DNA from 4 places in the Oceanobacillus iheyensis HTE831 genome. Region 4 is predicted to be linked to each of the others. Evidence: riboswitches for the same ligand, from Rfam matches in the RefSeq annotation. Region 4 holds a riboswitch; each other region holds the start of a gene.
The links. Region 4 has a riboswitch for S-adenosylmethionine ahead of OB_RS05610 (5-methyltetrahydropteroyltriglutamate--homocysteine S-methyltransferase). Riboswitches for the same ligand answer to the same signal wherever they lie in the genome.

Region 1 (8,273 bases), 1.4 Mb from region 4:
AAAGATTGGCTGCAAGAATCTAATTATACCGTTATATTTACTGGGGCTGGCATGTCCACCGAGAGTGGTCTGCCGGATTTCCGATCTGCTAACACAGGGCTTTGGAAACAGCACGATCCTAGTAAAATTGCTAGTATAGATACACTGAATAATAATGTTGAAACATTTATTGACTTTTATCGAGAACGTGTATTGAAAGTAAAAGAATATGGTCCGCATCAGGGGCATTACATCTTGGCTGAATGGGAAAAGCAAGGCCTTGTCCATTCCATTGTTACACAGAACGTCGACGGATTTCATCAGGCTTCCGGCAGTAAAATCGTACATGAATTACATGGCACACTGCAAAAGCTACACTGCCAAAGTTGTGGAAAAGAATATAGCAGCAAAGAATATGTAGAGAATGAATATCATTGCGATTGTGGTGGCGTATTACGTCCTTCCATTATTCTGTTTGGTGAGATGCTACCTCAAGAAGCTTTTCAAACTGCATTTAACGACGCAGAGAAAGCAGATTTATTTGTCGTACTCGGCTCATCATTGACAGTATCGCCAGCGAATCAAATCCCATTAATCGCAAAAGAAAATGGAGCGAAACTTGTTATCGTTAATCAAGACCCTACACCGTATGATCAATATGCTGACATGACCATTTCTGATCAGAAAATAGGTGAATTTCTTCGCTCCATTTCCAATGAGGGGTAAGGACTAGCCTTATCCCTCACTTTTTGCAACAGTTGATAAAGTCACGATTTTAAAAATCTCGCTTCTTCCTTAACAAATTAAAAGCCGAACTAAATTACCAGTAACAAACATCTCTAACCCACGCAGGCAGAAGACCCTATGCTATCCGGTATTTAGTTCGGCTTATCATGATTTAGATAAGATACAAATTTATATCATCCATTTCGGGGGTGTATTTTTATCCCAGTAGATATCTCCAATATCATGATGTACTTTGAATTTGTCCGTGCTTAAGTGATAGTGAAAATTAAAATAATGTCCTTCTAACGGTCGATTATCTCGACGAACATGAAATTTAGCTACATGTTGTTTTGTCTTTTCATCATAAACATTAAATATCCGCTCACCGTAACCGGATGAAGGATCCTCGGTAATAGAAAGGAATGCATACGCCGTTTCTGTTTCTTCTAATAATGTATGTAATACCTCTTCTATTTTTGGAAGAATTTCTTGGTTAAATTCATCTTCTACTTTTGTAGCAATCTTTGTTCCAAACTTAATCATTGATTGTTCTTGAGCTTGAGACATCAGCCGATTTAATGCTGTGTCTAGATCCTCTTCGGTTGTAGCAATATCATCTTGTATTTCTATCGTCCTGGCTACTGTTTCCTGATCTGCGTTTGAAGAGGATGATACACTACCATTTTCCTTTTGAGCATCTACTTCCAGCAAGGTTGTCGGAGAGTACATACCTAATGTTAATATTGTAATAAGAACTACTGCTATCTTTCTCCACCATATCTTCATCTGCTCACCCACACTATCCCATGTCTTTATTAATATTTTATCACTTTATGTATCGTTGTCCATCCTACTTTCTTACTTTTTAAAAAATTCACCTTTATATAATGTATTTAATCCGTACTTCTCTAATAGATAGGCAAATTCAATTACATCCAAAAATTACCATTCATTTCATAACCGTCCATTCTCTCCATCAATCATCGTATCATTTAAATAGATTAATCCATCACGATTTAAACTTTTCGATCGCGCTCAAGCTGCGTTATTTTAAAAAAACAAGCTGATATTTCGAATGGTTAATTTAGTTTCTATAACAATCTAAAAAAATTTGTCGTCTTTCTTTGTAAAACAAATATGAATACGATATGTTAGTAGAAAGTGACAGAAAAACTCTATTTTAATGATATATTACGATAATACAAGCAGGCATCCCAAAAATAAGAAGGAGTTGTATCCATATGCTTATCAAACCACCAAAATTACAAGCAGGAGATAAAGTTGCAACCATTTCCCTTTCATGGGGCGGTGCTGGTGAAGAGCAGTTACAATGGCGCTATGATCAAGGGGTTAAGCGCTTAGAAGAAGTGTTCGGTTTACAGGTAGTCCCTACTCCTAATAGTTTAAAAGGAGAAGCATATCTGCATGAACACCCAGAAGCACGTGCAAAAGATCTAATGGAAGCTTTTGAAGATCCAGAAATAAAAGCTATTATCTCGAACATAGGTGGTGAAGATAGTATTCGTCTATTACCTTATATTGATTTCGATATCATTCAAAAAAACCCTAAAATATTCTTAGGATATTCGGATACGACTATTTCTCATTTTTTCTGCTATAAAGCCGGGGTATCTTCCTTTTATGGACCTGCTGTCATGACGGATTTCGCTGAAAATGTTGAAATGGATCCATATACTATCAAGCATATTCACAACACTTTATTCTCGAACGAAATAATTGGAGATATCGAACCACCAGAGCAATGGACTAGTGACTACCTAGAGTGGGATGTTAAAAATAAAGACACGAAAAGAACAACTTATCCAAATAAAACGTATGAAATTTTACAAGGAGAGGGTATTGTTCAAGGACGCTTAATTGGAGGATGTATTGACTCCATGGAAAGTATTAAAGGCACGAGTCTTTGGCCGGAAATCAATCATTGGAAAAATTCGATATTATTCTTCGAAACTTCTGAAGAAGAACCAAAGCCAGACCTTCTCGCTCGATGGTTACAAAATTATGCTACACAAGGCATACTTCAAAACGCGAATGGGATTATTTTTGCTAAACCGCATAGAGAAACCTATTACGAAGAGTATAAACAAGTGATTACAGCTGTATTAAAAGAAAATGGTCTATCGAAATTACCTGTTCTTTATAATGTAAGTTTCGGACATAGTGAACCAAAAGCAACACTCCCCTATGGTCGTATGGCAGGAATTAACTGTAACCAAGCTACTTTCTCTATCATGGAAAGTGCTGTACTAGAGTAGGTTAGTGGATTTTATTTACGAATTAGAAAATATTTCCTATTGCTAATAAATCATTTCACTTCATAAATTTGACATAATTATAGTAAAATAAAGTGACCGACTTCATAGAAAAGGGAGCTTAGGTGATGAAGAAGTTTGCAGAGGAATTATTACGACACAATCAACATCAAAATGAAGAGGAGCTTTGGAAGTGACGAAGCTAATCATTCCTGAAGAAGACATTATTCTTGCCGTATGTATATATATTGCTCGCCAACGTGAAATTGAGCCAGCTGAAGTAGAAGTTGAACTTTTTTATGATGATTATTCCGGTTTCTCTGCAGAAATAACCACTGTATTCGGCAAGCAAGAAATTGTAACAAAACATATTATTTCTGCTCTGCGTGAATGGATTAAAGAAAATTTACACGCTAATCCATATGCTGGACTTAAGCTTGATTTGAACCGGACAAATGGTATTTATGCAAGACTTCGTAGTGAAGATGAATAGAGCAATTTTCTTCATTAATTACACTCGGACTATTTATCAGAATTATTTTATTTTTAAAACCATATTGACTTAATTTATTTTATCCTCTAGAATTACTTTCAATATAACAACTAAATATTTTACGTTTTTTCTTATCTAGAGAGATTGAGGGATCAGGCCCTATGACATCTCGGCAGCGGATTCTTTATATTAAAGAATACTGTGCCAATTCCTGCAAATGCAAACGAGCATTTGAAAGATGAGAAACGATGGCTTCTACATATATACATATGGTACGAATCCCTCTTTTCTTGTCTTTCAAGAAAAGAGGGATTTTTTATTTCGCTTGGGGGTTGAGACATGATTGAATTTCAGAATGTAACAAAGACATTCACACTAGGAAAAAGAAAAGTAGAAGCTGTTAAAGAAGTATCTCTAACGATCGAAAAAGGAGATATTTATGGAATTATTGGGTTCAGCGGTGCAGGAAAAAGTACCTTGCTTCGATTAGTAAATATGCTTGAGCGCCCTACCGAAGGATCGGTACATATCCAGGGAACAGATGTAGGGAAATTATCCGCCAAGCAATTACGGGAGCGCAGAAGAAATATAGGAATGATTTTTCAGAATTTCAATTTATTCCAATCACGAACAGTCGCAGGAAATATTGCATATCCTCTCAAACTTGCTGGTACATCAAAAAGCGTCGTAACCAAAAGAGTTAGTGAACTGCTACAATTTGTTGGATTATCCGATAAAGCAAAAGATTATCCAGACCAATTATCCGGCGGACAAAAACAGCGTGTCGGGATTGCAAGAGCATTGGCCACATCCCCTGATATATTAATTTGTGATGAAGCCACTTCTGCTCTAGATCCAAATACAACATCGGATATTTTAAAATTATTAAAAAAAGTAAATCGAGATTTGGGTATTACCATCCTTCTTATTACACATGAAATGGGAGTTATTCAGTCCATATGTGACAAAGTTGCTGTGATGGAAGATGGGAAAGTCATTGAGAATGGAAATGTATTTGATACTTTTACAAAACCTTCTCACGAAACAACAAAACGATTTATTCGTTCGGTACAACAAGAACTCCCATCTGAAAAGGTATTAAAAGAGTGGACAGAAGCTGGTGGGGGTAATCTTTATCGTGTTTTATTCAAAGGAGAAAGAGCCACTGACCCCATCTTATCAAGTACAACTCGTAAGCATAACATTGACTTTAATATTGTCTATGGATCCGTTCGTGAACTACAGGAAAAATTATTTGGAAATCTCATAGTCTCTTTTGGAGGAGATGAACAGCAAATTCAACACGTTATTCAAGAATTAGAATTGATTGTTGATATAGAGGAGGTGTATTCACATGGGGGTTGATTGGAGTACGTTCTGGCCACGAATTGTAGAGGCAACAGGAGAAACCTTACTCATGGTCGCAGCGACATTATTTTTTGGTTCTATTTTAGGTATTTGCATGGGACTATTGCTATTTGTGACCCGTGAAAACAACATACTAGAAAACAAGATTATCTTTAATCTACTGAACTTTATTATTAATATTATTCGTCCTATCCCATTTATCATTTTTCTAGTCGCGATCTCACAAGCTACTAGGCTCGTCATTGGTACGACAATAGGAACTGCTGCTGCCATCTTCCCGATGACTATTGTTGCTAGTTTTACCATTGCAAGGGTAGTAGAAAATAATCTCGTAGGCATTGATCCTGGAGTTATTGAAGCTGCTAAAGCAATGGGAGCCAGTCCAATGAAGATCATCTTTACGGTACTAATTCCAGAAGCGCTAGGACCATTAATTCTAGGACTTACATTTGTATCTATTTCGTTAATCGATTTCTCTGCAGTAGCTGGTACAGTTGGCGGCGGTGGTCTTGGACATATCGCAATGACATATGGTTATCAGCGATTCGACGGTAGCGTTATGCTCGTCACCGTAATCATACTTATTGTTATGGTTCAACTAGCTCAATGGCTCGGTAATACTATTTCCAAAAAGATTATGCGTCGTTAAATCACAACTATATTAGGAGGAATTTCACATGGAAAAATCATTTATTTTACTAGCATTATTAAGTTTTACATTATTTTTAGCAGCATGCGGAAGTGATAACGCCAAAGCTGGAGACGAAGAAGTGACTGTAAAAATTGGAGTGAATGGTGCCGATGGCGTTCAATGGCCCCTTCTAAAAGAAAAAGCAGCTGAAGAAGGAATTAACATTGAACTTATCGAGTTTGCCGATTATACATTACCAAACAACGCTTTAGCTCAAGGAGATATTGATATCAATGCCTTCCAACACATTGCTTTTTTAGGGCAATATGTAAAGGAAAGCGGTGAAGACATCGTTCCGATTGGATCTACTGTTCTTGCGCCAATTGGTTTATATTCCGAGAAAATTAGTGACGTTTCTGAATTAAAAGAGGGAGACAAAATTGCCATCCCAGACGACCCGTCAAACCAAGCTCGCTCCTTACGTGTACTAGAGAGTGCAGGCTTACTAACCTTAAGTGATAATTTTGGAATGTTCGGTGATCCTTCACAAATAGAAGAAAACCCGTTGAATCTAGAAATTATTCCAATGACAGCACAACAAACTGCCCACGTATTGCCAGATGTCGCAGCATCTGTGATCAACAATGGTGTGGCTGGCCAAGCAGGGTTTGAGCCAGGTGAAGACCCAATTTATATTGAAGACGCAAATGGTGAGGCAACACACCCTTATGTCAATATTATCGCAACACGTGCAGAGGACAAAGACAATGAAGTATACCAGCGTATCGTAGAACTATATCAAGAAGAAGATATTGAACAGGCAATCAAGGATGATACAAACGGCGGTTCTTTCTTAGTGAAGTTAACACAAGAACAGTTAGATAAAGCTTTTGAACAGTTAAAGAAATAACAATTATATTGGAGGAGCAAAAAATATGACGATTGTTCAATCACGTCAAGAAGCAATTTTTCAAAGTATCGAGGATAACAAAGATAAATATATTCAAATTAGTCAGGATATTCATGCACAACCAGAGATTGGAAATAAAGAATTTTATGCAAGCTCGAGGCTTATCCAAACGCTTAAAGATGCAGGTTTTACTGTTGAATCATCAGTTGCAGGACATAAGACGTCCTTTTTCGCATCCAAAGATAGTGGCATAGAAGGTCCAACAATTGCCTTCTTAGCAGAATACGATGCACTGCCAGGCATCGGGCATGCTTGTGGTCACAATATCATCGGTACTACAAGTGTCGCAGCAGCTATCGGCTTAGCTGAATCCCTTACAGAAACTGCAGGACGTGTAGTTGTACTCGGCACCCCAGCTGAGGAAGGTGGTCCTAACGGAAGTGCTAAAGGCAGCTTTGTAAAACATGGTCTGCTAAAAGATATTGATGTAGCACTTATGCTCCATCCATCAGGAAAAACAAGCTTAACAAGTGAAACATTAGCAGTAGACCCATTAGAATTCCATTTCTATGGAAAGCCTGCGCACGCATCTGGAGCACCAGAAGAAGGTATCAATGCACTAGACGCTGTTATTCAATTATTTAACGGAATTAACGCATTACGCCAACAACTGCCTAGTGATGTTCGTATTCATGGTATTATCACCCATGGTGGAGATGCTCCAAATATTATACCGGAATATGCAGCTGCTCGCTTTTATATTAGAGCCGAATCTTGGAGCAAAACAGAGGAAACTGCTGAAAAAGTTCGTGCTATTGCAAAAGGTGCTGCGCTTGCCACTGGATCAACTGTCAAAGTGGAGCGATTCCAAAATGAGGTAAAAGATTTTGTGCTTACGAATACACTAGACAATATTTTAAAGAAAGAGTTAGAAAAGCAAGGTGAAACAGTAATCACGGAGAAAAAGAAAGGCAAAGGATCTACAGACGCTGGTAATATTAGTTATGAAGTACCTACCGCGCATGGCCATATTAAAATTGGTGAAGATAATCTAATTGGTCATACAGTCGAGTTCCGGGAAGCTGCAAAATCAGCAGCAGGTAACGAGGCTATTATAACAGGAGCTAAAGCTCTAGCTGCTACAGGATATCGCTTATTAACCGATAGCGAACTCCTTCACAGAGTACGTCAATCACATGAACAAGGGCTAGCTGAAAAACAATGAGAAAAGTATTGTGACAATATATTTAAAAGACAAATCCGAATGATATGATTATAATAACCTGCTTCAGAAATATACAGCGCTTATCCTAAGGTGGCTTCTGAGCCTCCGGATGCTAATGCATCAGGGACTCAAACTAGGCCTGCTTCCCACAGGACAGGGAAGACTTCGACAGCATGACATTGCACGCAGAAAAACAAAATCTTAACATTCCGTTCTAACCCTCCTCCCTTTCATCATATATTGAACAAAAGCTTGGACTTTTTGAAAGGAGGAGTGAGTTGGAATTAATTGAAATAGTCATACAAATACTCCTTATTAATATATTACTGAGTGCGGACAATGCGATTGTTATTGCTATGGCAAGTAGAAATCTTCCTACACATTTGCAAAGTAAAGCAATTTGGTGGGGAACTTTTGGCGCTATTGCTATGCGAATTCTATTTGTATTCTTGATGATTCACTTATTCCAAATGCCTTTTATTCAATTGATTGGTGGCATTCTCTTGCTATTCGTTTCCTATAAACTCTTAGTGGACAAGCAAGACTACGATAATATGAAAAGTGGTGAATCGTTACAAGAAGCTGTCTCCATTATCATCTTCGCAGATGTCGTAATGAGCCTTGATAATGTACTTGCTATTGCCGCCATTGCAAATAGCGATTTATTG
Region 2 (8,273 bases), 1.3 Mb from region 4:
CCCATCCCCTGATGAACCTTCATCACTTGTTCCACAAGCTGCTAATAATCCCACAAATGAAATAGCTAACAAAAATAATAATTTCTTCATCTCTGTATTCTCTCCTTATTAAACATATTATTTATTTCATCAAGTAGTAAAATCAATTGCATAATTAGTTATTTGGTATAAAACTTGAATATTACATTTATATCCTTACTTTTTAATGTTTTCAATTATGAAATTGACTCAAAAGTAACTTGAGTATTTTTTAACGCTTATCGAGTTTCCTTGTAATAGAGTCCCCGATGAATTGGAATATAAATACGATAAGAACGATAATAATTGTGCACCATAACACAACATCAAAGTCTCGACGCTGGAATCCGAAATAATAAGCATAGTTTCCTAATCCACCTGCTCCGATTGCTCCTGCCATAGCGGTGTATCCTATCAAAGCAATTGTGGTAACAGTTAATCCAGACACAAGTGCCGGTTTTGATTCAGGTAATAAAACTTTGAAAATAATCGTTCTCGTTTTCGCTCCCATTGCTTTTGCGGCTTCCACTACACCTTTATCCACTTCATTTAGTGCAATTTCTACTAGTCGTGCATAGAAAGGAGCAGATCCAATTATTAGCGCAGGTAAAGCAGCATTAGGACCACGAATTGTTCCCATCAGAAAATCGGTAAACGGAAATAGCAATAAAATTAATATAATAAACGGTATGGCTCTGAAGATGTTTACAAAGGCTGCAACAATACTATTCACGGTACGGTTTTCCCAAATATTACCTTTCGATGTAAGGAATAATAGTAACCCAAGTAAAATCCCAAAAATAGCTGTCCCTACCATTGAAATCATTGTCATATAAAACGTCTCATATGTTGCTTCAATTAAATCCTCTATTTTAATCCCTTCAAACAAACTACTTAGCATGTTGAATTACCTCCAATTCAACAGACTCTTGACTTTCAATAAAGCTTTTAGCTCGCTCAATTTCGCTTTCATTACCTGTTACTTGAACTACTAATGCTCCATAGCTGCCTGCTTGTGTCTGTGTAATATTTCCCTGGATAATATTTAAATCTACAGAGAATTGTTTAGCTATTTGACTGATTAGGGTTTGATTTGTTGTTTCACCCAAGAAATGAACCCGATATAAAACTCCATCTGGATAATTTTCTATAATTGTTGATATATCACTATCCTCATTAGAACTCATAACTTGTTCAACAAACTTTCTAGTTACTAATTGCTTCGGATTTGTAAATACATCAAGGACTTGTCCTTCTTCCACTACTTTTCCTTGCTCCATAACAGCTACACGATTACAAATTTTACGGATAACATGCATTTCATGCGTAATTAAGATTATCGTTAAATTTAATTTTTCATTAATGTCTTGCAGTAAAGATAAAATTTGATTCGTCGTTTCTGGATCCAGAGCAGAGGTAGCTTCGTCACACAATAATACTTTAGGTGAATTTGCTAGGGCTCTAGCAATACCAACACGTTGTTTTTGTCCACCACTCAGTTGGGAAGGATAAGATTTCTCTCTCCCCTCAAGTCCAACTAAACCAATCAACTCTTTTACTCTCCGTGCTTTTTCTTGCTTATCAACACCAGCAATTTCTAGTGGAAACCCAATGTTGTCCTCAACAGTGCGTGACCATAATAAATTAAAGTGCTGAAAAATCATACCTATATCTTGTCGTGCAACTCGAAGATCATTTTTATTTAACTCTGTTATAACCTGATCTCCAATTGTTACTTTTCCAGATGTAGGTTCCTCTAGTCGATTTATCAAACGTACAAACGTACTTTTTCCGGCTCCGCTATACCCGATCACGCCATAAATATCGCCATTTTCAATATTGAGGGTCAATGAGTCTACAGCTTTGATGTCTTTTTTATTTAATGAAAATACTTTACTTAACCCTTCGATGGATATCAATCTTTATTCCTCCTCTTACTCTCCAGCAACCATTTCGTATAGTTTCCCCATAATTCGTCAAAATAAAAACGCCTTTCTGTAAGAGAACAGAAAGACGTACGTATTTATCGTATATCGTCTGACGTTCTCTCATCTTTCATTTTCTGCAGGAATTGGCACCTTTCATTTAATTATGAAGGTTGCCGCGGTTTCAAAGGGCCAGTCCCTCCACCGCTCTAGATAAGAGATATCATATTGTTAATGGTTATTTTTTATTAATTCAGTGTACCTATCTTAGCATGCGCCTATAGGACTGTCAATTAATTTTTTTACGTCACATTTGAGAATAATTCTGGTTGATATTGTATTAAATAATCATAGATATTCGCAGTTGAATAAAATGTATATATCCTTTCGACAATTTCACCATTTTCAACAAATAATAAGCACGGTACACTTTCAATTTGGTTGTCGTGCATATATTCAGGGTGAACAGCTGCGTTCATTTCGTAGAAAATGTCTTGTCGGTGAAGCCGCTCTATATTCTCCAACATCGCTCTTGCAACCGAACATGTTCCACAGAATGGTGTGTAAATATAAATCACACCTCGTTCCATTTGTTTATTCCATTCCTTCATACATATCACCTTATCAATCTTTTCTTTAAAGTAAATAAGTCGGATTAACCGTAAACCGCGCTCCAATTAATGCATTTGCTAAAACCTTCATAGGTGTAGCTGCAACTTCTCGATACTCACTGCTCACATAAATATGCTCTGCATGAGGTAACTCTCTAGCTAATTGTTTTCTTAATTTCATACCAGAAGGATCCTCGTCTACTAAGATATAGACATCCTTCTCATCTAATTCATACGTTTCTAGTAGTTCATCGAGTTTTTCAACGCCTAAAGTTCCATTTGTACAGACGATTATAACCTTATCATCAATAATTTTTTCAATTTGCCGCTTATCTGACAAACCTTCTACAATAATTACTTTATTAGATTCATTTATCATCATCGCATAGCACTCCTTATGCAAGCAAGAAACATGCTTATTAATCACGATTTGATTTGTATTATAAGGATGACTTCCATTTGAAAGAGCCATCAATACTAGTATTTACATAGGCTCTACAATGAATGTGGTGGTGCTTCTTGTCCTGTCAATGTTTTAAAGATGTAAAAAATGCACCGTTCTCTCTCTTTTGATACCCTAAAGTTGCGACACAAAAGGCAAAGGAGAGAGAACGAATGCAAAACCATTTTATCATAGAAATGTTAGGGATAAAAGATACTAATGTGAAGGTGTGGGATATATCTCAGGGTTCGGATGCTTTGATTGTTGAACTTTATACCGAAAAACGTCAGCAGAAATGTCCGTTCTGTCGATGTAAAACGAAACGGGTTCATAGTTATCGAATTCAACCGATTCAAGGTCCCGTATTACCTAACCAACAGGTAAAACTTTTCCTTCGGAAACGCAGATATTTGTGTAAGGATTGTGGTAAGACCTTTTACGAACGACTTCAAATGATTGATCGCTATCAACGTTGTACCACCTCTCTGCAAGCAGAAGCTTTGATGTATACATCTTCCAGCTCATTTAAAACAGCTGCGAGATGGACTGGGCTGACGGACACTCGCCTTTTGCGACTGTTTGATCGTCGAAACATAAAGACAAACCGAGTACTGCCGAGAGCGATAGCCATAGATGAATTTAAAGGGGACGCCGGAGGAGAACGGTTTCAAACGGTCATTGTCGATGTGGAAAATAAACATATTATTGATATTTTAGAAGATCGAAAAGTGGATACCATTAAAAAGTATCTGCGATCCCGCGATACAGGTCAGGTGGAAATTGTCGTTATGGATATGTCGAAGTGGTTCAAGAAAGCAGTCTGTGATGTGCTTAATCATCCTCTTATTATCGCCGATCGTTTCCATTTCATGCGTCAAGTATATTGGGCTTTGGATGAAGTGAGACGGCAGGTGCAGGCAGATGTCGATAAACCCATCCGTCTTCAAATGAAGAGAAGTAAGAAGTTATTGTGGAAGTCGCATTTTAATCTGGACGAAGATCAAGAAGAAAAAGTTGAAAAGCTTCTAGAGATTGATACCCGTTTAAGAGAGGCCTACCAATTGAAGGTCATGATGGAGAAATGGTTTAAGGAAAGTGATCATCAAACGGCAAGTAAAAACCTAGATCATTGTTTAGCATCCTTAAAGAGGTCAGGGATTGAAGCCTTTCATCGTCTAAGAAAAACTTTTATAAATTGGAGACAAGAGATTTTACAAGCCTTTGTATATCCTTATAACAACGGATATATCGAAGGTGTGAACAACACGATTAAAGTAATAAAACGCAATTCTTATGGAATCAAAGGCTTCGAGAGATTAAAGAAGAAAATCCTGTGGCAACAAGAAATGAAAAAGGTGATGGGTTGATTCAACCCACCACCACATTTGACATAGAACCTTTACATATAATCATTATATGATAAAACAAAGGCTGACTATACACAATTAACGTGTAAAAGTCAGCCTAAAAATTAGTCTTGTATAAATGCCTCGTAATTCTCTGCGGATAATAGCTCTTCAAGTTCCTTTTCATCAGATGGTTCAATCACTATCATCCAAGCTTTTTCATATGGAGATTCATTAACATACTCTGGGCTATCTTCCAAGTCATCGTTGATTTCGACTACTTTTCCACTTACGGGTGCATAGAGCTCAGATACTGTCTTTACAGATTCTACACTACCAAAAGGATCATCGACTTTTAATTCTTCACCAATTTCAGGAAGTTCAACAAACACAATGTCTCCTAATTCATCTTGAGCAAAGTCTGTAATCCCAATGCGTAATTTTCCATCTTCTTGTTTTACCCATTCATGCTCCTTAGAATACAATAAATCTTGTGGCAAACTCATAAAAAATCCCTCCAAATTATCATTGCAATTTAACTATACAATTTATACTATCATTTTTCTAGTTAAAATTTACTTCCAGACCTTCTCAAAAGAATCTTCTTTAAAACCAACAGTTATATTTTCCCCATCCGTAACGATTGGGCGTTTAATTAACATACCATCTGAACTTAATAGATCTGCTATTTCCTTCTCAGATAATTGATTGACTTTGTCTTTAATATTAAGTTCTCGATACTTTTTTCCACTTGTATTAAAGAATTTTTTTGCAGGAAGCTCACTGATGTTTATCCAATTTTGAATCTGATCTGAAGACGGAGTCTCATTCACAATATGTATTGCGTCATAGTCTATTTGATGATCATCAAACCATTTTTTTGCTTTTTTACATGTCCCACAATTCGGATACCAATAAAATTTTAAAGCCATCATATTCCTCCTACATGATTTCTTATCGTGGACATTTTACCACATTTGACTCCGTTGTACATCTTGTAAGTGAATCAGTTCCATAATAAGATACTTCGCTAATTTGATTTCCATCGCAGACCCTAGGCCCGGCTTCAGCTAAATTAAAAAACAAGTTGCTGTTGAATTAGCTAATATCGGTACGACAAATCGGGCTAAACATACCATAAACAGCTTTTAATCCACTAAAAAATTTGTATATTATAAAAACACAACAAATAGCCTAGAATGAATTCTGCTCATATATGTTACACTAGTACTATAATAGACCGGCTTCACATGAGGGTGCTAGGTACACACATTTCCTTTAAAGGTATTTCCTTTGAAGGGGGGTGGTGCCTATGGATATGGAAGGCGTATTGACGCTTATGATTTCTTTTGGAACACTGATTGCGTTTATTATGTCCGAAATCAACCAAAAAAAATAACCCCTCATGTGCTTTAGCCCGGCGCTGAGGGATTATTGCCTTCGGTGTGCCTTCCCCACTTTGGGGTTGGTCTATTGAAAGTCATCTCATGTTTTTGCATGAGATGACTTTTTCATTATCGTATTACTCTCTAACTATAATATACCATATTTTAATTATTATGATAAGTGAAAATCAAATTACAACTTTACTGATCTTCTTTTGTTGGACCCATAACACCAGGGACAGATAAGCCAGCTTGTCTTAAAAGTACAGTCATTTGACCACGATGATGTGTTTGATGATCAATCATCTTTCTTAGTATTGCACCACGAGGGATAGGTGTTCCAAAACTATCCACTTTTTCGTTTAATGATTCATCAGTAAGTTGTTGTTCTACTTGCTCTTTAACAATTTGAGCCATGTCATTATACGCTTCTGCTATATCTTGCGCTTTCGTAGGAACTCGATCTGGATCATGTGACAGATCAATATCTAGGCCAGCTAGTTTCCCAAAAAAAGCTGGACTGTTTACCAAGTGCCAACCTAACCAACCAAGTGTGCTGTGACCTTCTACGATTGCTTGATCAAGCTTATCATCGGTTAAATTATTGATTACATTGGCTGTGCCATCTGCAGAATCATTCCATTCACTCAAAAAATCAGTTACTGTGCGATACATATAAAAATTCCCTCCCGTTCATCTTCATAACTGTATGCTACCACATTTAGTATTTTAATATCCAATCATCTACTTTAAGTGACATCCCGCCCCCGACATCGTACAATAGTGACATACATAGATACAGGAGGAAGAAAATACAGAATGAGAACAATACAGAAACAATGTGCTGCGCTTGCCAATAGTAATATATTTTTAAATATTATTATTGTACTTATTATATTAAATGCAATTTTGGTCGGGTTAGAGACCTATCCATTTTTTGCCCAATTTTCTACTTTTATTATTTGGGCAGATTGGACTTTGCTAACGATTTTCACTATCGAAATTATTATACGTTTAATTGGAAGTCATTCTTTGAAAAGTTTCTTCATTGAACCGTGGAATGTATTTGATTTTATTATTGTTTTAAGCAGCATCATTCTAGCTGGTTCAAGTTACGTTATGGTACTACGAATATTACGGGTTCTACGCGTACTGCGAGCGATATCAATTATTCCTTCTTTACGAAAAATGGTCAATGCCTTGCTATTAACAATACCTTCAATGGGTACGATTATGCTTTTACTGGGGTTATTTTTCTATGTATATGGAGTTATTGGAACCATGTTATTTCAATCTGTTTCTCCAGAGTATTTTGGTTCGCTTCATCGTACGTTATTAACCCTCTTCCAAGTGATTACATTAGAATCATGGGCAAGTGGAGTAATGTATCCCATCCTCGAGAAAGATCCAACGTCATGGTGGTATTTTGTTACCTTTATTTTAATCGGGGCATTTGTCATTATTAATTTATTTGTAGGTGTTGTTGTGAATAATGTAGAAGAAGCAAGTCGTGAAGAGTCTCCTTCACCAACTAATCTTAAATTAGAAAAAATGGAACAAGATATGGAAGAGATTAAAAAATTACTAAAACAACAGCATAAAGATTAATTATGTAAGAGGTTAGGACATTACAAACAGTTTTAGTCAAAAGACGGATAAAAGCTAGAATAAGCGTAAGAAATAAACGGAGATATCTTGAAAATCATAAATCGATTTTCTGCATGCGATGTGATGCTGTCGGGGTCTTCCTTGTCCTGTGGTAGGGATGGCCTAATTGAGCCCCCGATGCATGAGCAACCTGGGGCTCATCAGCCACTGCTGGATAAGCGCAGTATCTTCTAAACATGTGTTCATAGAACAATCATTTAGTTTTATCTTTTGCGTGAATACTTTTGTCGTCCCAACCTCTTTAACTTTGAATTAAATTACATATTTCTCTTCTTCAATAATTAGAGCTGCTATTTCACGTTTTTTCTTTACAACATTAACTGGTGTATGACGCGTTAATTTACGTAATGATGAAAGCATCATTCGTAGTGTATCGCCATCCTCTACCGTTACAAGAATATCTTTCGCTTCTGCTTCAATACGATTAAATGCTTCTTGTGCATAAACTTCTGTATATAATAACTTTTGTTTCGATTTTTCTTCCCCAACTTTAGATATTGCCTTTTCTGTACGTAAAATGGCAGATTCCATATTAAAAACTTCTGCAACCATATTAGCAAGATTAACAAGGATTTCTTGTTCATTTTCTAATTTTTGGCCGTATTTTTGCGCTGCCAATCCAGCTCCAAGTAAAACCATTTTCTTCGCATTTTTTAGTAAATATTTCTCTTGTTCTAGTGCTTCTGTTCCTACTTCTTCAGGCATCATCATCATTAATTCTTCTTGAAGGCCTTGTGCTTTTTGTAATAATGGCAACTCACCTTTTATCGCTTTCTTTATTAGTGTGCCAGGGACTAACAGACGGTTAATTTCATTTGTACCTTCAAATATACGGTTAATACGAGAATCACGATACGCACGTTCTACTTCATATTCTT
Region 3 (8,273 bases), 1.5 Mb from region 4:
CAGGTAAATATCCGATTTTATTTTTGGGGATACCTTTCCCATTATAATTAAATTGAATAGTCCCACTATCAGGGTACATAATCCCCATGATATTACGGATAGTGGTGGATTTTCCTGCACCATTAGGGCCTAGAATAGCCATGATTTCACCACGGTGAACTTCAAATGATATTCCTTTTAAAGCTTGTTTATCCTTAAAAGATTTTTTTAAGTTTTGAACATGTAATAAAGGCTCCACTCAAAAACCTCCTTGAATTTAATATATTGGCCGATAGTTTAAATACGTCTTTCTTGTGTGAAAGGTTTCAATTTAATTTTTAATTGTTCAAAAAGTATTCACTACTTTGTTTCTATAATGTGAAAACATTCACAGAACATCGTTTCCGTGTTACAAAAATGCTATTATAAAAGTGTAAAAAGGATATCCTAATAAATTTATTTGTGAAATTTTGAACAAAGTGTTGAGAAATTAATTAAAAGGGAGAGAAAAGGCAATGATGAATTTTATTAGAAATCATAAGGTAGCTGCTGGTCTATGGACAATAATTCGAGTGTATATTGGTTATGTTTGGTTAACAAGTGGTTTAGGTAAAATAATGGGAGGAGAGTTTGATGCAAGTGGTTTCTTACAAGGAGCTATTGCTCAAACTGGTGGAGAACATCCAACAGTTCAAGCTTGGTGGGGCGCCTTTTTAGAAGCTGTTGCTCTTCCGAACGCAGAGTTATTTACTGTTTTAGTAATGTGGGGAGAAGTACTGGTAGGGATAGCATTAATTCTTGGTTTATTCACAAACTTCGCTGCTTTAATGGGTATCACTATGAACTTCGCGTTCTTATTTAGTGGAACAGTCAGCACAAATGCACAGATGGTATTACTGACAATCTTTATCATTGTGGCTGGAGCTAATGCTGGTAAATACGGTGTGGATCGTTGGGTAATGCCGTATATGAAACACACATGGAAAAATAGAAAGCAGAAACAAAATAAGACAACACTAGCTGCTTGAAAAAGTTCTAGTTAGAAGACGGATGAAAGTTAGAATAAGCATATGAAATATACGATACTCCTTGAAATTCAAAAAACGATGCTCTGCTTGCAATGCAGTCGAGGTCTTCCTTGCCCTGTGGAAGGTATAGAAGACCTCGATGCATGAGAAAGCGGAGTATACATATAAATCGGGTTTCATATGCCAATTATTCGGATTTTTACAAATTACATATTATACCAAATTTCGCGTTTAAATCTAAGCTAAGTTGTGAATTATAGAAATAGGAAATCATTATATATTCATTTCTTCAGTGAAAGGAGTAAACATAGTGAAAAAACAATGGGTATATTTATTGTCGTTTATGGTAATTGCGCTGTTCCTGATGGCTTGCGGTGATGATCAATCAGATGAAGAAAATCAGGATAAAGGTGAAGAAGCGGTAGAATCGAATGCAACTGCGGAAGAGGAAGTTTTAGTGTCGCTAGAAAATAATGAAGGACAAGTAGTTGGAACAGCTACTTTAACAGAAGGTGAAGAAGGGGTTCAGATTTCATTAGAAGGTGAAAATCTTCCAGCAGGAGAACATGGTTTTCATATTCATGAAGCAGGTAAATGTGAATTGCCAAATTTTGAATCAGCAGGATCACATTATAATCCGACAAATGCTAAGCACGGGTTCAATCATCCAGAAGGACCTCATGCAGGTGATTTAGAGAACATTACCGTAGAGGAAGATGGAACAGTTCAGACAGAGGTAGATGCACCAATGGTGACTCTACAGGCTGATACAGAGAATACGTTGTATACTGAACAAGGAACCTCATTAATAATTCATTCAGGTCCAGATGATTATAAGTCTCAGCCATCTGGTGATGCAGGAGATCGTATTGCATGTGGTGTCATAGGAGAGTAATATATAGCCTTTAAGATTTCATAATTTTAAAGAGACTAGGATAATGAGTGAACATTCCTAGTCTCTTTTCTTATGGTCTAGGAAATTATAAAACTTTGGGGCTGTGGATAAACAACTAAGTTATTTAGCCACGTCCAGCGCAAGCGCCCATCACCTATTGTCCTTCCGGAAACCTCCTTACGATAAAGAAGACTGCCGAATGTTCTTTGTGAGGCATAGTCGCACTTATACCATGGTGAAAAGAAGACTGCCGAATGTTCTTTGTGAGGCATAGTCGCACTTATACCATGGTGAAAAGAAGACTGCCGAATGTTCTTTGTGAGGCATAGTCGCACTTATACCATGGTGAAAAGAAGACTGCCGAGTGTTCTTTATGAGGCATAGTCGCACTTATGCCATGGTGAAAAGAAGACTGCCGAGTGTTCTTTATGAGGCATAGTCGCACTTATGCCATGGCGAAAAGAAGACTGCCGAATGTTCTTTGTGAGGCATAGTCGCACTTATACCATGGTGAAAAGAAGACTGCCGAATGTTCTTTGTGAGGCATAGTCGCACTTATACCATGGTGAAAAGAAGACTGCCGAGTGTTCTTTATGAGGCATAGTCGCACTTATGCCATGGTGAAAAGAAGACTGCCGAATGTTCTTTATGAGGCATAGTCGCACTTATGCCAATGGTGAAAGTCAACATCGATTCGCATACGCTTATCGTGTTTCCTTTATCTCAAAGAAATAAAGAAGTTCGACCAGTCGAACCACCCCTTGAAAAACAGGGGCGCAGGACATACGGTGATAAACGGGCGCTTGCGCTTTTGTTCTTATAAAGGTAAATGATTCCTTTCTCATTTCTTTGTTGGTTTTTTCATAGCGACCACTCTTCTTTGAGCTTTGTTCTATCATAAATAAGTTGTTAATGCTTGTGTTGATGTTCCTTCAACCATCTGAGCAAAATAGTCCACTTGTTTCTTCGTTCTTTGTAGTATCTCATCATCGGCAATAGGGATATCGCGATGTTTGTTGATTTGTTCATCTAAAAAGTATAACCCTTTGAGATTATGTGCTTTTAGGGTTGCAAGAACCGGTTTTAACGTGTACTCAACTGCTAATAAATGTGCAGGGCTGCCTCCGGTCATAATTGGTAATACTGGTGTGTGCTTTAGTACATCTTGAGGCAGGATATCAATTAATGCTTTCAATACACCTGAATACGCTCCTTTATAAACAGGAGAACCAACAATGACACCGTCAGCCATTTGAATTTTTTGAGTGATGTTCTTAATGGCTGTACTACGGAAATTTCCTGTGAATAAATCCTCATAGGGTACATCTTTAACAGAAATATGGGTCACATAGAATTTCTGTTCACTTAATTGATTCCCTAAATAATGTAGTACTTTTTCAGATCTAGATAGTTCGGAGGGGCTGCCGGACAATGTCACAATGTTGTTCATTTTACCAATCTCCTTTAAAAATAAAATTAATATAAGAAAATCCGCGATGCCCTTAATAAATAAGAGCGTCGCGGATTTTTTTTAATCTGGACTCTTATCTTTCAAGACATACATCTTGCTGGAGGTAGCACCTTTCTAATGGAGATAGAGGTTGCTGAAGCGTCAACAGGCCAGGTCCCTTAGCTTCTCTCGATAAGAAGTATTAATTTTTTATATATTCTAATATATCAATTCATATAAGTCAACTCTGTTTTGTAAGAAAAAATTAATTGACAATTCTATCAACTTGTATTATTATCGTGGCAACAAACTAAATAATGAAATATCTTATCCTGAGAGGTGGAGGGAAATGGCCCAAAGAAGCCTCGGCAACAGGTTCTAGCTTGAATACTGTGCCAAATCCATCAAGTATTCTATGCTTGGTAGATAAGAGAAGTCGGCGACAGAGCTCTTTTCTTATCTTTATGAAAAGGGTTTTTTAATTACTAACGATAGATAATGGGGGATGAAAATGAAGTATGGTTTCTGGTTGCCGATTTTTGGAGGGTGGTTGCGTAATGTAGAAGATGAACAGATGCCTCCTACTTTTGAATATGCAAAACAGGTAATTCAGCACGCGGAAGAATGGGGATATGATACGACTTTAATTGCTGAGTTATATTTAAATGATATTAAAGGGATAGAAGCAAATTCTTTAGAAGCTTTGACAACAGCGGCTGGGTTAGCTGCTGTAACAGACAAAATCGAAATTATGACAGCGGTTAGGCCGATATATCATAATCCAGCAGTACTAGCGAAAATGGCAGCTAATATCGATCAATTAAGCGGAGGTAGGTTCACGCTAAATGTAGTTTCTGGATGGTGGTCAGAAGAAGCAAAACAATATGGTGGGGACTTTACTGAGCATGATGAGCGGTATGATAGAACGGTCGAATTCCTAGAGGTCTTAAAAGGGCTATGGACGGAAGAGACATTCTCTTACCACGGTAAGTTTTATCAAGTGGAGAATGCGAAATTAGCGCCAAAACCAATCCAACAACCGAATCCAATTTTATATGCTGGTGGAGAAAGTGAAAAAGGAAAGAGAGTAATTTCTACTCTATGTGATGCATATGTGATGCATGGTGGCACTGTACCAGAAATTCAAGATAAAATTGCTAATATGAAAAATCGGAGAAATAGTCTTAATAAAGCAGCTTTGCAATCATTTAGTATGGCTGCGTATGTGATATGCAGAGATTCGGAGGAAGAAGCATTTCAAGAGTTGGAGAGAATTACATCAATAAAAGATGATAAGGGATATGCAGGAATGAAAGACTTTACTTCAAAATCCCAACTAGAACAACAAGTGCAAATAAAAGATTACTCTGTATCGAATAGAGGACTACGTCCGAATCTTGTAGGCACACCTGAACAAATTGCCGAAAGAATAATAGAATATGAAAAAGTAGGGTTGGATCAGCTCTTATTACAATGCTCGCCTCAATTGGAAGAGCTAGAACGATTTGCTAAGCAAGTGATGCCTAGAGTGGAAGAATTAAGAAAGAAGACATCTACGTTAAACTAAAAGGAGACCTGATGATGAGTAAAATTTATGTTTTACATGAAAATATGGAATGGACGGACCACCTTATAAAACGATTGGATGAATTGGAACTTCCTTATGAAGATTGGTTACTTCAAGAAGGGCATATAGATCTACTAAGTGAACCGCCAGAGGGTATATTTTATAATCGTATGAGCGCATCCTCACATACAAGAGGTAATCGTTATGCCCCTGAATTTACAAATGCGGTGTTAGCTTGGTTAGAGTTTCATGGTAGAACGGTGATTAATGGTAGTCGTGCTCTACAGTTGGAAGTAAGTAAGGTTCAACAATACTTGGAACTAGAAAGATTTGGTGTGAAAACGCCTAAAACAGCTGCAGCAGTTGGGAAAGCAAATATCTTAAAAGCGGCAGAACAGTTTGAAGGAACAAGTTTTATTACCAAACATAATCGAGCAGGAAAAGGCTTAGGTGTACAGTTATTTCGTTCAACACAAGCTCTCCAATCTTATGTGAATAGTAGTGAATTTGAAGAACCAATTGATGGTGTAACATTATTGCAAGAGTATATTGTATCTCCAGAGGCTTATATCACTCGTTGTGAGTTCGTTGGTGGGAAATTTGTTTATGCCGTTCGAGTAGATACTTCAGAAGGATTTGAGCTATGTCCTGCAGATGCTTGCTCGGTGGAAGATTTATTTTGTCCAGCTGAAGGAGAAGTTGAAAAACCAGCTAAATTCCAAGTGCGGGAAGGATTTAGTCACCCAATAATAGAACAATATGAAACAGTTTTAGCGGCTAATGATATTCAAATCGCTGGAATTGAGTTTATCGAAGATGCAGATGGGAATATTTATACGTATGATATAAATACAAACACGAATTATAATTCAGAAGCAGAAGATAACCATGGCTCGTATGGAATGTTAGAAGTCGCGAAATTCTTAGAAAGAGAATTAGAACAGCTTACAGTTAAAAAGTAAATTCTTTGGAGTCAATTTCATAATTGCCAAGTTTTATTAAAAAACGTAAGAAATTGTATTCTTCTTTTTCAAGTTAGCTGACGCCGTACCTGCTAAAAAGCGTTCGTCTGCAATGGAAATCGAAATGGATTCAGTGAGATAACGAGTAATGATTTAGATCTGGGAACAAGACTAAATCATTACTCGTTTTATTTTGATACTAATATTTCATAAAGCGAAATATTAGTTAATCTAAAATTAGGAGAGTCGATTGATTTAAATAATCAAAAAATTCTTGTATAATAACACCGTAACTTAACTAAACATAGAAGGAAGTTTTTTTATGGTGCAGGAAGGAAATACTAAAGCTAGTTTAGGCAAAGAGAAAATTTGGTCGAGGGACTTTCTGTTTATATGGGTGGCGAATTTTTTTATTTTCCTAGGATTTCAAATGACATTACCAACTATACCATTATTTGTTAAAGAATTAGGCGGTAGTGATCAAATGGTTGGAATTATCGTTGGTATATTTACATTTTCAGCATTACTTATTCGCCCGTATGCAGGGCATGCTTTAGAATCAAAGGGAAGAGGATTTGTTTATTTATTAGGCTTAGGGATTTTTGTTATATCCGTAGGAGCGTATGCATTTACAGCAAGTCTTGTTCTACTTGTCATTATCCGTATCGTCCAAGGAATCGGTTGGGGATTCTCCACAACTGCTGGAGGGACTGTTGCAACTGATCTGATTCCTCCTAAGCGTCGAGGGGAAGGAATGGGTTATTTTGGTTTATCAGGTAATATCGCTTTAGCATTCGGTCCATCGTTAGGATTAACACTAGTGGGGATTATTTCATATAGTCAGCTGTTTTTATTATGTGCAGTATTTGGTTTATTTGCATTATTATTCGCATTGAAAATTCACTATAGGAAAGTAAATGTATCACCACATAAAACACAGCCAGCTCGATTTGATGTATTTGAAAAATCAGCTATACAACCGGCTGTTCTCTTATTTTTTATTACTTTTGCTTTTGGAGGGATAGCAACATTTTTACCACTTCATGCAATGGAAAGAGGCGTTGAAGGCATCCAGTTGTATTTCTTGATTTTTGCTATTTTTATAATGATATCTCGTACATTTTCTGGTCAAATCTATGATCGCAAAGGACATAAATATATATTCTTGCCTGCAGCCGTATTAATTTTTGTATCCATGTTATTGTTAGCTTGGCTACCTAGTACAGCCATTCTATTAACAGCAGCTGGATGTTTTGGGTTAGGGTTCGGAGCAATTCAACCAGCTCTACAAGCATGGGCTGTTAATAAAGCGCCTAGTGATCGAAAGGGGATGGCTAATGCAACATTTTTTTCTTCATTTGACTTAGGAGTAGGTATCGGTGCAATCTTATTTGGACAAATAGCTTCCTGGTTTAATTATGCTTCCATTTACTTAACTGCAGCAGGATCCATTGTAATTTCAATCTTAATTTATATATTCGTAGTGCTTAAATCGAAAAAGAAACTAGTGTAAATCGTATAAAAATGGGTATTTTTACTATATAATAGAAGAAATCGGTCAAAAAAGGTGGGTTAATGAGCTTTGAAAAGTATTAAAGATATTGATATTCAAAAACTATTTCCTTCTGCATTTTATAAGCGGGGATTAACCTATTATAAAAATGACCAAGTGAAAGACGTTGTTTTTGATCGTAACCATAACGTTTGGACTGCGACAGTACAAGGTTCGGAGGATTATTTTGTTGAAATAGGGTTAACGGATATGGAGAAAGGTTCCATTGATACTTTTTGTGATTGCCCTGCTTTTGAAACATTTGGCTCTTGTAAACATATTGTAGCATCTTTAATTGCGATATCAACTTTAGAAAATAATGGAGATGCATCCATCAGACAACCAAATTTTTATCGTTCAAGCAGGTTTATAGAAGCAATGAGTAATATTTTAACCCCATTAGATGCTGTAGAGGAAGAGAATTATTCCAGTTCAGAAATGTCGGTGGAGTATATTGGGAGCTGGACCTATGATCGACGGTTACAGTTAGAAATAAAGACGGGTGAACAACATCGTTATGTTGTACGAAATGTAGCATCTTTTTTAGATGCGGTGCAGGATCAAGAACCATTTTCATTTACGAAGAAGTTTACTTACGAACCGTCCATTCACTCTTTTTTAGAAGCGGATATGGAGATTCTACGTATATTGCATGATTTATGTAAAAACGAAGAACTGTATGATAGTTATACATTTGGAGGGAGAAGTACAGATAGAAGGTATGTAACTATTCCACCTTATGTAGTGAAAGATTTACTATTTAAGCTTGTCGATCGTAATTTTTATATTGTTGATAATGTAACACAGTATAAGGATATTCAATTGCAAGAGAATGAATTA
Region 4 (8,273 bases):
GACGCAAATCCCTGCTATTGAGGTGATTCACAGAGATTCATGGGTTATGGTTGATCAAATAAAGGAGGAGTTCCAATGAGTGAAGTAATAGAGAAAGCGAAGCGTGCAAAACAAGCAAGTTTTAAAATGGCTCTATCTACAACGGACGACAAGAATGAAGCATTGCAATTAATATCACAAGCAATTATAAATCACAAGCAAGAAATATTAACTGCAAATGCTTTAGATATAGAAGAAGGGAAGAAAAAAGGGTTATCTGAAGCGGTTATCGATCGAATAAGATTGAATGAGGAAAGGTTACAAGATATAGCTGATGCAATTTTACAGGTAACTATATTAACTGATCCGATTGGAGAAGCTCTAGAAATAATAGAGAAAGATAATGGCTTATTTATTACCAAAAAGCGTGTTCCAATTGGTGTTATTGGTATGGTTTATGAAGCTAGACCGAATGTCACTGTAGATGCAGCTTCTCTTGCAATAAAAACAGGGAACTCAGTAGTTTTGCGTGGTAGTTCTTCAGCCATAGAGTCTAATAAAGCGCTTATTCAAGTTATTCATCAGTCATTGGCTTCCAGCTCTATACCAAAAGAAGCTGTGCAATTAATTGAGGATACTAGAAGAGAAGTAGCGAATCAATTTTTTCAATTAAATGAATATCTAGATGTTTTAATACCAAGAGGAGGTAAACAATTAATAGATACAGTGATAAAACAATCAACTGTACCTGTAATTGAAACTGGTGCAGGAAATTGCCATGTTTATCTAGATGAATCTGCTAAAGTAGAGATGGCAACGGAAATTGTTTTGAATGCAAAACTTCAGCGTCCATCTGTGTGTAATGCAATTGAGTCATTAATTATTCATAGACAGTGGTTTGAGGATCATGGTTTAGAATTATTAAAAACAATGCAATCTCATGATATCAAAATTCACGGTGATTCAGTCGTTATGGAAAAATTTCCACCAGCAATAAAAGCAGTGGAAAGGGACTGGGAAAAGGAATATTTATCAAGTGAAATAAGTGTAAAAATAGTTGATTCAGTATCAGAAGCTATCGATCACATCAATCGCTATGGTACACGTCATTCGGAAGCGATTATAACGGAAAACAAGATGAATGCTGAACAATTTCAGCTTCAAGTTGATGCTGCAGCAGTTTATCACAACGCTTCAACTAGATTTACAGATGGATTTGAATTCGGATATGGTGCAGAAATAGGAATTAGTACACAAAAATTACATGCTCGTGGTCCGATGGGGCTGGAGGCATTAACGTCGACTAAATTTGTGATTTCAGGATCAGGACAAATTCGCGAATAAAAAAACACCAAACTACTTCTAGATTATATCGGAAGTAGTTTGGTGTTTTTATAGGTTTTAGAAGCTTATTCCCAAATCTCTTTGGAAAGCTCTACAATATATCGTAATTTATTCCACTGATCCTCTTCTGTTAATTTATTTCCTTGATGAGTTGATGCAAATCCACATTGTGGACTAAGTGAAATTTGATCTAGCGGGATGTATTGTGACGCATCTTTGATTTTATTAATGATTTCTTCTTTGTCTTCTAGCACACCGAATTTAGAAGTGATTGCCCCAATGACGACCTGTGGGCCACCGTTAGGAATGTGAGAAAGAGGCTCAAAGCTTCCTGAACGATCATCATCATACTCTAAGAAAAATCCGTCCACTTTTTCATTAGCAAATAAGGTTGGGGCGATATGAGCATAACTTCCTTCAAATGCCCAGGCAGATCGATAGTTTCCTCTACATAAGTGTGTCGTTACTATTAAGTCATCTGGTTTATTCTCAAGTACACTGTTTACAACATGTAAAGATAAATCAATCAACTCTTGACGAGATAAATCTTCTTCAAATGTTATTAACTCATCTACGTTCAATCCAGCAATGTATACATCATCTAATTGCAGGTATCGACATCCAGCATCGTAAAATGCTTGAATTGCATCTCGATACGTACTAATAATATCCTCTGCATACGATTGGATATCTGGATAAACTTCAGGATTGCGCGTTCCTTTGTGAAATAATTGATTTGGACTAGGGATGGTTTGTTTTGCTACAGCACGATCCCCTACTATTTGTTGAAACTCAATGAAATCCTTCACAAATGAATGGTCTTTTGGAAAACTGATCTTTCCACTATTACGGATGTTATATCTCTCCGTTTCAATTCCTTTGAATAAGTAACCTTTTTCTGGAATATAACCTTCTATGCCATTTAATTCTTCTAAAAAGTCCGTATGCCACCATAATCGACGGAACTCACCGTCTGTAACAGCTTGTAAACCAACCTCAATTTGTTTGTCTACGATGCGCTCGATTTCTTCTGTTTGAATGTCTCGCAATTCTTTTTCTGAAATACTTCCATTTGTATAATCTTTTCTTGCCTGGTGTAAACGCTCTGGTCGTAGTAAGCTACCTACATGGTCTGCGCGAAATGGTGCTTTAATAACTGTTTTTGTCATGTTAATTTCCTTCTTTCTCCTTTAGATTTGGGCTAGTCTTATAGAGTAGGGTCTTGCTCTATGAAACTAGCATATGACAGTTCTGTACAGAGAATAGGGAAAAGTAAAAACCCCCTTCTACAAGTAAGAAGAGGGTACAGGAAACCGTACTATATACTCTTCTCATCTTCTAGCAATTACGCTACTGGAATTGGCACAGTACTTAATCAAATAAGTCTGTTGCCGAGGCTTCCTTGGGCCAGTCCCTCCACCTCTCTGGATAAGAATTGTCATATTTAATTAATAGAAATTTTATAAGATATTGAATATAGTGTCAAGACTTTTTTGAAAATAAAAAGTTTGTGCTTCTAGCCGGGCAGTACTACGCTGAACGAAAGATCATAAAGATTTCAAAACATGTAAAGTATTCGGCTCTGTTGAGGGCATTTAAGTCATGCATTTTGGAGTTAATATTAGCACGGATTCTCTACCTATATTAATTTGTTTTTGGAACTTATTTTAGTTCCTTTGTCTTGCAATTCCATCTTGGAACGATAAAATAACAATAAGCTCATTTATACATTGAATTGTTTTAGAAAGAGGTATTTCATGTTAACGAAAATTACAGAAGATATATTTCAATTCGTAGTTCGATTTAAAGGTGCAATGGGGGAAGTGAATTGTTATTTAATAAAAGGAGAGAATGGATATACTGTCATAGATACTGGTATTTATTCAACGGGAACTAAGGAAACATGGAAGACCGTTTTGGATAATTATCAGATTGAAAAACTAATATTAACCCATACTCATGAGGATCATATAGGATTGGCAAAGTGGTTTCAAGAGGAATATGCCATTCCTGTCTTTGTTTCTAGAAGAGGGTATAAAGAAATGCTAAAGGGAAGAGACCGAAAAGTACATATGGAAAGAATGAAAGCATTAATAAAGCGTCATGGTACACCACCATTACCGTTAAAAATAAAGGATTTTTCTTTTATCTATGATTTTGAACCGGACGGATTTTTTGATGATTTTGATGAAGTGGTTTTAGGAAATAAACCTTATCAAGCGATTTGGACACCAGGACATGCACCAGATCACTACTGTTTTTATAATACGCAAGAGGAAGTAATGATTATAGGAGATCATGTGATAGAGCATCTTTCACCAGTTATTGGGTTATGGATGGGAGAAGAGTTGAACCCTTTAAAGGATTATTTACCATCCTTATTAGAATTACAGGAATATCCAAGTAAGTTAGCATTACCCGGCCATGGAAAAGTGATGGTAAATTTATCAGAACGGATAACGGAAACGTATAACCGACATCTTTTTCGACTTGAAGAACTCAAACGACTTCTATCAGACAAACCGATGTCAGCTTTTAAAATCACTACAAAAATTTATGGACCGATGAAAGGGACTGCTTTTGTCAGTCAATTTATGGCAACATTAACACGTTTAATTTATTTAGCAGAAAAAGAGGATATACAAAGTGTAGAGGAGAACGGTAAAGTACTCTACAAGGCGAAATAAACAATCGAAAATAGATGTTTAATGTAATGTACGAACGGTTAGAATGATAGAACGCAAAGATAGGAGAAAAATGTATGTATAAAAATTCAGAACGCTTTATTACAGCATTTAATCGTATAGACAAAGCATTAAAATCACAATTACAGAAAAAAGAAATGGGTTTCTCAAGAGCAGTCCGTGTTTTATCAGATTCTAATGCTACGATAAAACGATATTACGATGATTTATTGGAATTTGCTGAACTGAGAAATGCAATTATTCATAACCGTATCAATGTTTCCTATGCGATTGCAGAACCTCATGATACAATTGTGGAACGAATCGAAAAAATAGAAGAAGATTTTACAAGTCCAAAACAAGTAAAGAATGCATTTATAAAACAAGTGGTTACATTCCAATTAAACGATTCTGTACAAAAGTTACTTCAGGTAGTAAGAGATAGAGGATTAACGAAGTTACCGATATATAAGCATCAAGATTTTAAAGGTTTAATTACACATAAGGGCATTGCTCGTTGGATCGCAAATTCAATGAATGATAGTCAACAGATCACTAATGCAACTGCTGAAGATATTTTACAATATGAAAAATCAGATAATCATCTTTTTATAAGCGAGGAAATGTCTGTATATGAAGCTGCTGAGGTATTTTCAGAACAAGTCGGAAAAGGGAATCGGCTCGCGGCATTGCTTATAACAAAAACAGGGAAAGAGGATGAAAAGTTGGTAGGCATAATTACCAATTGGGATATTATGGAGATATAGGGGGAGTCTGGAATGGTTAAGTTTGCAGCGATAGATTTTGAAACAGCAAACGAAAAAAGAAATAGTGCCTGTTCCGTAGGTGTAGTAATTATGAATGATACTGAAATTATAGATGAGTTTTACACGCTCATTAATCCGTTAGCTTCATTCCGCTCAGGAAATGTCTTTATACATGGAATTACCGAAGAACAAGTACAGGAGGCACCGACCTTTGCTGAATTATGGCCAACATTATCAGCGTATTTAGAAGACACGATATTAATTGCCCACAATGCAAGTTTTGATATGAGTGTTCTACGTCAATCTTTGAATAAATACGACATCCCATGTCCAAATTATACGTCGCTCTGTACGGTTAAAATCTCACGGTTAATTTGGCCGCAATTAGAAAATCATAAATTACATACGGTGGCAAATCACCACGGTATAGCGTTAAATCATCATCATGCGATGGATGATGCTCGAGCGTCTGCAAAAATCTTTTTGGCATCTTTGGCAGAGCAGAAAATAGGTACAACGGAAGAATTTATAGAACGGTGGCTCGTTTCCAAAAAAGGAAAATCAGCTAGAAAACCAAAAGCTACAAAATTATATTTCTAGATTAAATAGGATTAGGGCATAACAAATGATCATTTCAATTTGTTTGAAAACCCCCTACAGAAATATACTACGCTTACCCAGCATCGGAAGTTGATCCCCGGATGCATATGTATTCGGGGCAATTATGCATTGTTCCCATAGGATAAGAAGACCTCGAAGCAATACTTCTCAATCAGAAAATCGATTATTGATTTTCAAAGAGTATCCACATATTTCTTATGTTTATTCTAGCTATCTCCGTCTTTTGAACAAAATACCTTTTGTTTTATTTCAATTCTTCTTTATTATAAATCACACAGTGACAACCTCATATATCTGAATTATAATAATAGTTAAATAATTATAAGGGGAGTGAGGTCATTGGAATTAAATCAAATCGATACAGAGTTAGATAGATTAATTAATCGAGTACGAAGAAATACATTAGGCGATCTATTAACAAGAACAAGTGAGCGCTATCCGGATAAAAATGCAATCGCTTACAGGTCTGAAAGACTAACCTATCAAGAACTTGATAACCTTGTAAATCAAACAGCTAATGGATTTCTGAATATCGGGATTAAAAAGGGTGACAAGCTAATTTTAGTTTCAAAAAATAGTTTGGACTTTGTACTTGTCACGTATGCACTTGCTAAAATTGGAGCAGTATTAATTCCTGTTAATTACATGCTTACATCCCAGGAAATACGGTATATATTAGAAAATTCAATGGCAATAGGTGTAATGGCGTCTACTGAATTTAGAGATGTAGTAATAGCTGCAGCAGAAGATAAAAACCTTGAACATTATATAGCCTTAGAAGTTGTACCAACAGAGGTGGAATCAAGCGGTCAGTGGATAGCATTAAATCAAATTCAATCGAATCAATCTTCTACAATGCCAGAGGTGGAAATTTATGATGATGATTTAGCACATATATTGTATACAAGTGGAACTGAATCAAAACCAAAAGGTGTAATGTTGACTCATAAAAGTATCGTAAGTGAATATGTCAGTACTATTATTGATTGTAAAATGGAAAGTCATGATATTTCTATACATGCATTGCCTCTTTATCATAGTGCACAACTTCATGTATTCTTAGGTCCAAGTATATACATCGGATCAAGTGGCGTCATCCTTCCTTCTGCTAGTCCGGAATTAATCTTAGAAACCATTGAAAAAGAGCAAGTAACTCAATTATTTTGCCCTCCAACTGTATGGATTGGCTTATTACGGCATCCAGATTTTAATAAAAGAGATTTAAGTTCCTTGAAAAAAGGTTACTATGGAGCAGCAATTATGCCAATGGAAATTATTAAAGAGTTGACGGAAAGACTTCCGCAAATCGAACTTTGGAACTGCTATGGGCAGACAGAAGTAGCTCCATTAGCAACGGTACTACAACCAAAAGACCAATTACGAAAGTTAGGTTCAGCTGGATTACCGAGTTTAAATGTACAGACAAAAATTATAGATGCCAATGGAGAGGAAGTTGCTCGCGGAATCGTTGGAGAAATTGTACATCGAACCCCTCACGCGATGACGGGATATTTATATGCTACAGAAAAAACGAAAGAGGCGTTTAAGCACGGATGGTTCCATAGTGGAGATTTAGGATTTATGGATGAAGAAGGGTATATCACGATTGTAGATCGCAAGAAGGATATGATAATTACTGGAGGAGTAAATGTATCTAGTCGTGAAGTTGAAGAGGTTATATATGAAATTGATGGCGTATCAGAAGTAGCTGTAATTAGTGTTCCAGATCCTTATTGGGGAGAAGCAGTTACTGCTATTATTGTATTAAAAGAAGAAAATATAGTTACAAAACAACAAGTCATCGAATATTGCAGTGGTCGGTTATCCAAGTTTAAAATACCAAAATATGTAGATTTTACGGATGTATTACCGAAAAATCCGAGCGGAAAAGTCTTAAAACGATCGTTACGAAATAATTATGAAGATGTGGATTTTTCTACTTTGTGAATATAGATCTGAATGTATATCCTTGTCTAGAATACGAACAATAAGACAAGGAGGTGGTCGGATTGAACCAAAAAAATACTAATTGGAGCAAAAAACAAGTAAACTCTAGTGTGAATCCACAGGGGAAGTCAGAAGATGAAGCTAGTCAGTCCCCAGAAAGCCAATTAGAACAACGTGCTAAGAAAAAGAATACAAAGTTATAGGAAAAAATTAGTAAATATAGCTTATTGATAAATAGGACAAAAAACGTTATGATATCTCTACAAGCTACATTGTTCGTATTAATATAAGTTTTAACCTCTAATGTTGGAATAGGGAGTTTTACATCGAAATTGGAATGCCGAGCCGCCGTTGAAGCGGAAGGCAGGAAGTTTTCTGCGAACACCCACTTTGCGAAGTGGTGGTTTAAAACTTTTTATTACAAGATACGGCAAATGTGGCCTGTATACATAATTTTAATGATTAAGCCCGTTCTCATCAGAGAGCGGGCTTTTTTTCTTGTATGGCACTATTACTGAAGCTAGACACTTTTTGGATAAGCACAGTAGGTTTCTGTAGGAGGTTTTCAAAAATAATCATTCTGTTTACTCTTTTACTTGAATACTTTTTCCGGATGTATCCTTAAAACGATAACAAAAAGTAATCAAATTATATTCTAAAATAGAATTATTCAATTCTTCTGTTTATTGATATTCTAAGAGTAAGAATCGATAAGGGGAGAATTAGAATGGACTTTAAAATTAAAAACATTGATCACATCCAGTTATCAGCACCAACAGGATCTGAGGATGAAGCGAGAGATTTTTATATTAATATACTCGGGTTTGAAGAAGAAATAAAACCAAAGGTATTACAGAAAAATGGTGGTGTTTGGTTTAAATCAGAGGGAGTTTCTTTGCATATAGGTATTGAGGAACCCTTCCAATCGCTA

Region 1: another riboswitch for S-adenosylmethionine. It lies ahead of OB_RS16125 (methionine ABC transporter ATP-binding protein); the one in region 4 lies ahead of OB_RS05610 (5-methyltetrahydropteroyltriglutamate--homocysteine S-methyltransferase).
Region 2: another riboswitch for S-adenosylmethionine. It lies ahead of OB_RS12255 (methionine ABC transporter ATP-binding protein); the one in region 4 lies ahead of OB_RS05610 (5-methyltetrahydropteroyltriglutamate--homocysteine S-methyltransferase).
Region 3: another riboswitch for S-adenosylmethionine. It lies ahead of OB_RS15695 (LLM class flavin-dependent oxidoreductase); the one in region 4 lies ahead of OB_RS05610 (5-methyltetrahydropteroyltriglutamate--homocysteine S-methyltransferase).

What each region holds. Positions count from the first base shown of each region.
Region 1 covers NC_004193.1:3,290,873-3,299,145, forward strand. Annotated here, with positions in the region: gene OB_RS16105 (NAD-dependent protein deacylase) at 1-705, shown strand, start outside; gene OB_RS16110 (YpjP family protein) at 895-1,491, opposite strand; gene OB_RS16115 (S66 family peptidase) at 1,947-2,981, shown strand; gene OB_RS16120 (YxcD family protein) at 3,172-3,471, shown strand; SAM riboswitch class I at 3,600-3,716, shown strand; gene OB_RS16125 (methionine ABC transporter ATP-binding protein) at 3,811-4,836, shown strand; gene OB_RS16130 (methionine ABC transporter permease) at 4,826-5,488, shown strand; gene OB_RS16135 (MetQ/NlpA family ABC transporter substrate-binding protein) at 5,517-6,380, shown strand; gene OB_RS16140 (M20 family metallopeptidase) at 6,406-7,605, shown strand; gene OB_RS16145 (TerC family protein) at 7,884-8,273, shown strand, end outside.
Region 2 covers NC_004193.1:2,435,145-2,443,417, forward strand. Annotated here, with positions in the region: gene OB_RS12245 (MetQ/NlpA family ABC transporter substrate-binding protein) at 1-90, opposite strand, end outside; gene OB_RS12250 (methionine ABC transporter permease) at 251-919, opposite strand; gene OB_RS12255 (methionine ABC transporter ATP-binding protein) at 909-1,937, opposite strand; SAM riboswitch class I at 2,064-2,163, opposite strand; gene OB_RS12260 (thioredoxin family protein) at 2,246-2,554, opposite strand; gene OB_RS12265 (toprim domain-containing protein) at 2,580-2,936, opposite strand; gene OB_RS12270 (ISL3 family transposase) at 3,170-4,363, shown strand; gene gcvH (glycine cleavage system protein GcvH) at 4,468-4,848, opposite strand; gene OB_RS12280 (arsenate reductase family protein) at 4,918-5,274, opposite strand; gene OB_RS12285 (DinB family protein) at 5,929-6,402, opposite strand; gene OB_RS12290 (ion transporter) at 6,547-7,335, shown strand; gene OB_RS12295 (acyl-CoA dehydrogenase family protein) at 7,648-8,273, opposite strand, start outside.
Region 3 covers NC_004193.1:3,196,042-3,204,314, reverse strand. Annotated here, with positions in the region: gene OB_RS15715 (ABC transporter ATP-binding protein) at 1-238, opposite strand, end outside; gene OB_RS15710 (DoxX family protein) at 495-1,007, shown strand; gene OB_RS15705 (superoxide dismutase family protein) at 1,318-1,902, shown strand; gene OB_RS18440 (hypothetical protein) at 2,607-2,801, opposite strand; gene ssuE (NADPH-dependent FMN reductase) at 2,798-3,352, opposite strand; SAM riboswitch class I at 3,444-3,551, opposite strand; SAM riboswitch class I at 3,677-3,785, shown strand; gene OB_RS15695 (LLM class flavin-dependent oxidoreductase) at 3,864-4,919, shown strand; gene OB_RS15690 (ATP-grasp domain-containing protein) at 4,934-5,881, shown strand; gene OB_RS15685 (MFS transporter) at 6,204-7,394, shown strand; gene OB_RS15680 (DEAD/DEAH box helicase) at 7,464-8,273, shown strand, end outside.
Region 4 covers NC_004193.1:1,095,342-1,103,614, forward strand. Annotated here, with positions in the region: gene proB (glutamate 5-kinase) at 1-79, shown strand, start outside; gene OB_RS05605 (glutamate-5-semialdehyde dehydrogenase) at 76-1,323, shown strand; gene OB_RS05610 (5-methyltetrahydropteroyltriglutamate--homocysteine S-methyltransferase) at 1,389-2,492, opposite strand; SAM riboswitch class I at 2,652-2,758, opposite strand; gene OB_RS05615 (MBL fold metallo-hydrolase) at 3,081-4,010, shown strand; gene OB_RS05620 (CBS domain-containing protein) at 4,085-4,774, shown strand; gene OB_RS05625 (3'-5' exonuclease) at 4,787-5,374, shown strand; gene OB_RS05630 (acyl-CoA synthetase) at 5,735-7,342, shown strand; gene sspL (small, acid-soluble spore protein L) at 7,405-7,545, shown strand; RNA gene ssrS (6S RNA) at 7,604-7,789, shown strand; gene OB_RS05635 (VOC family protein) at 8,070-8,273, shown strand, end outside.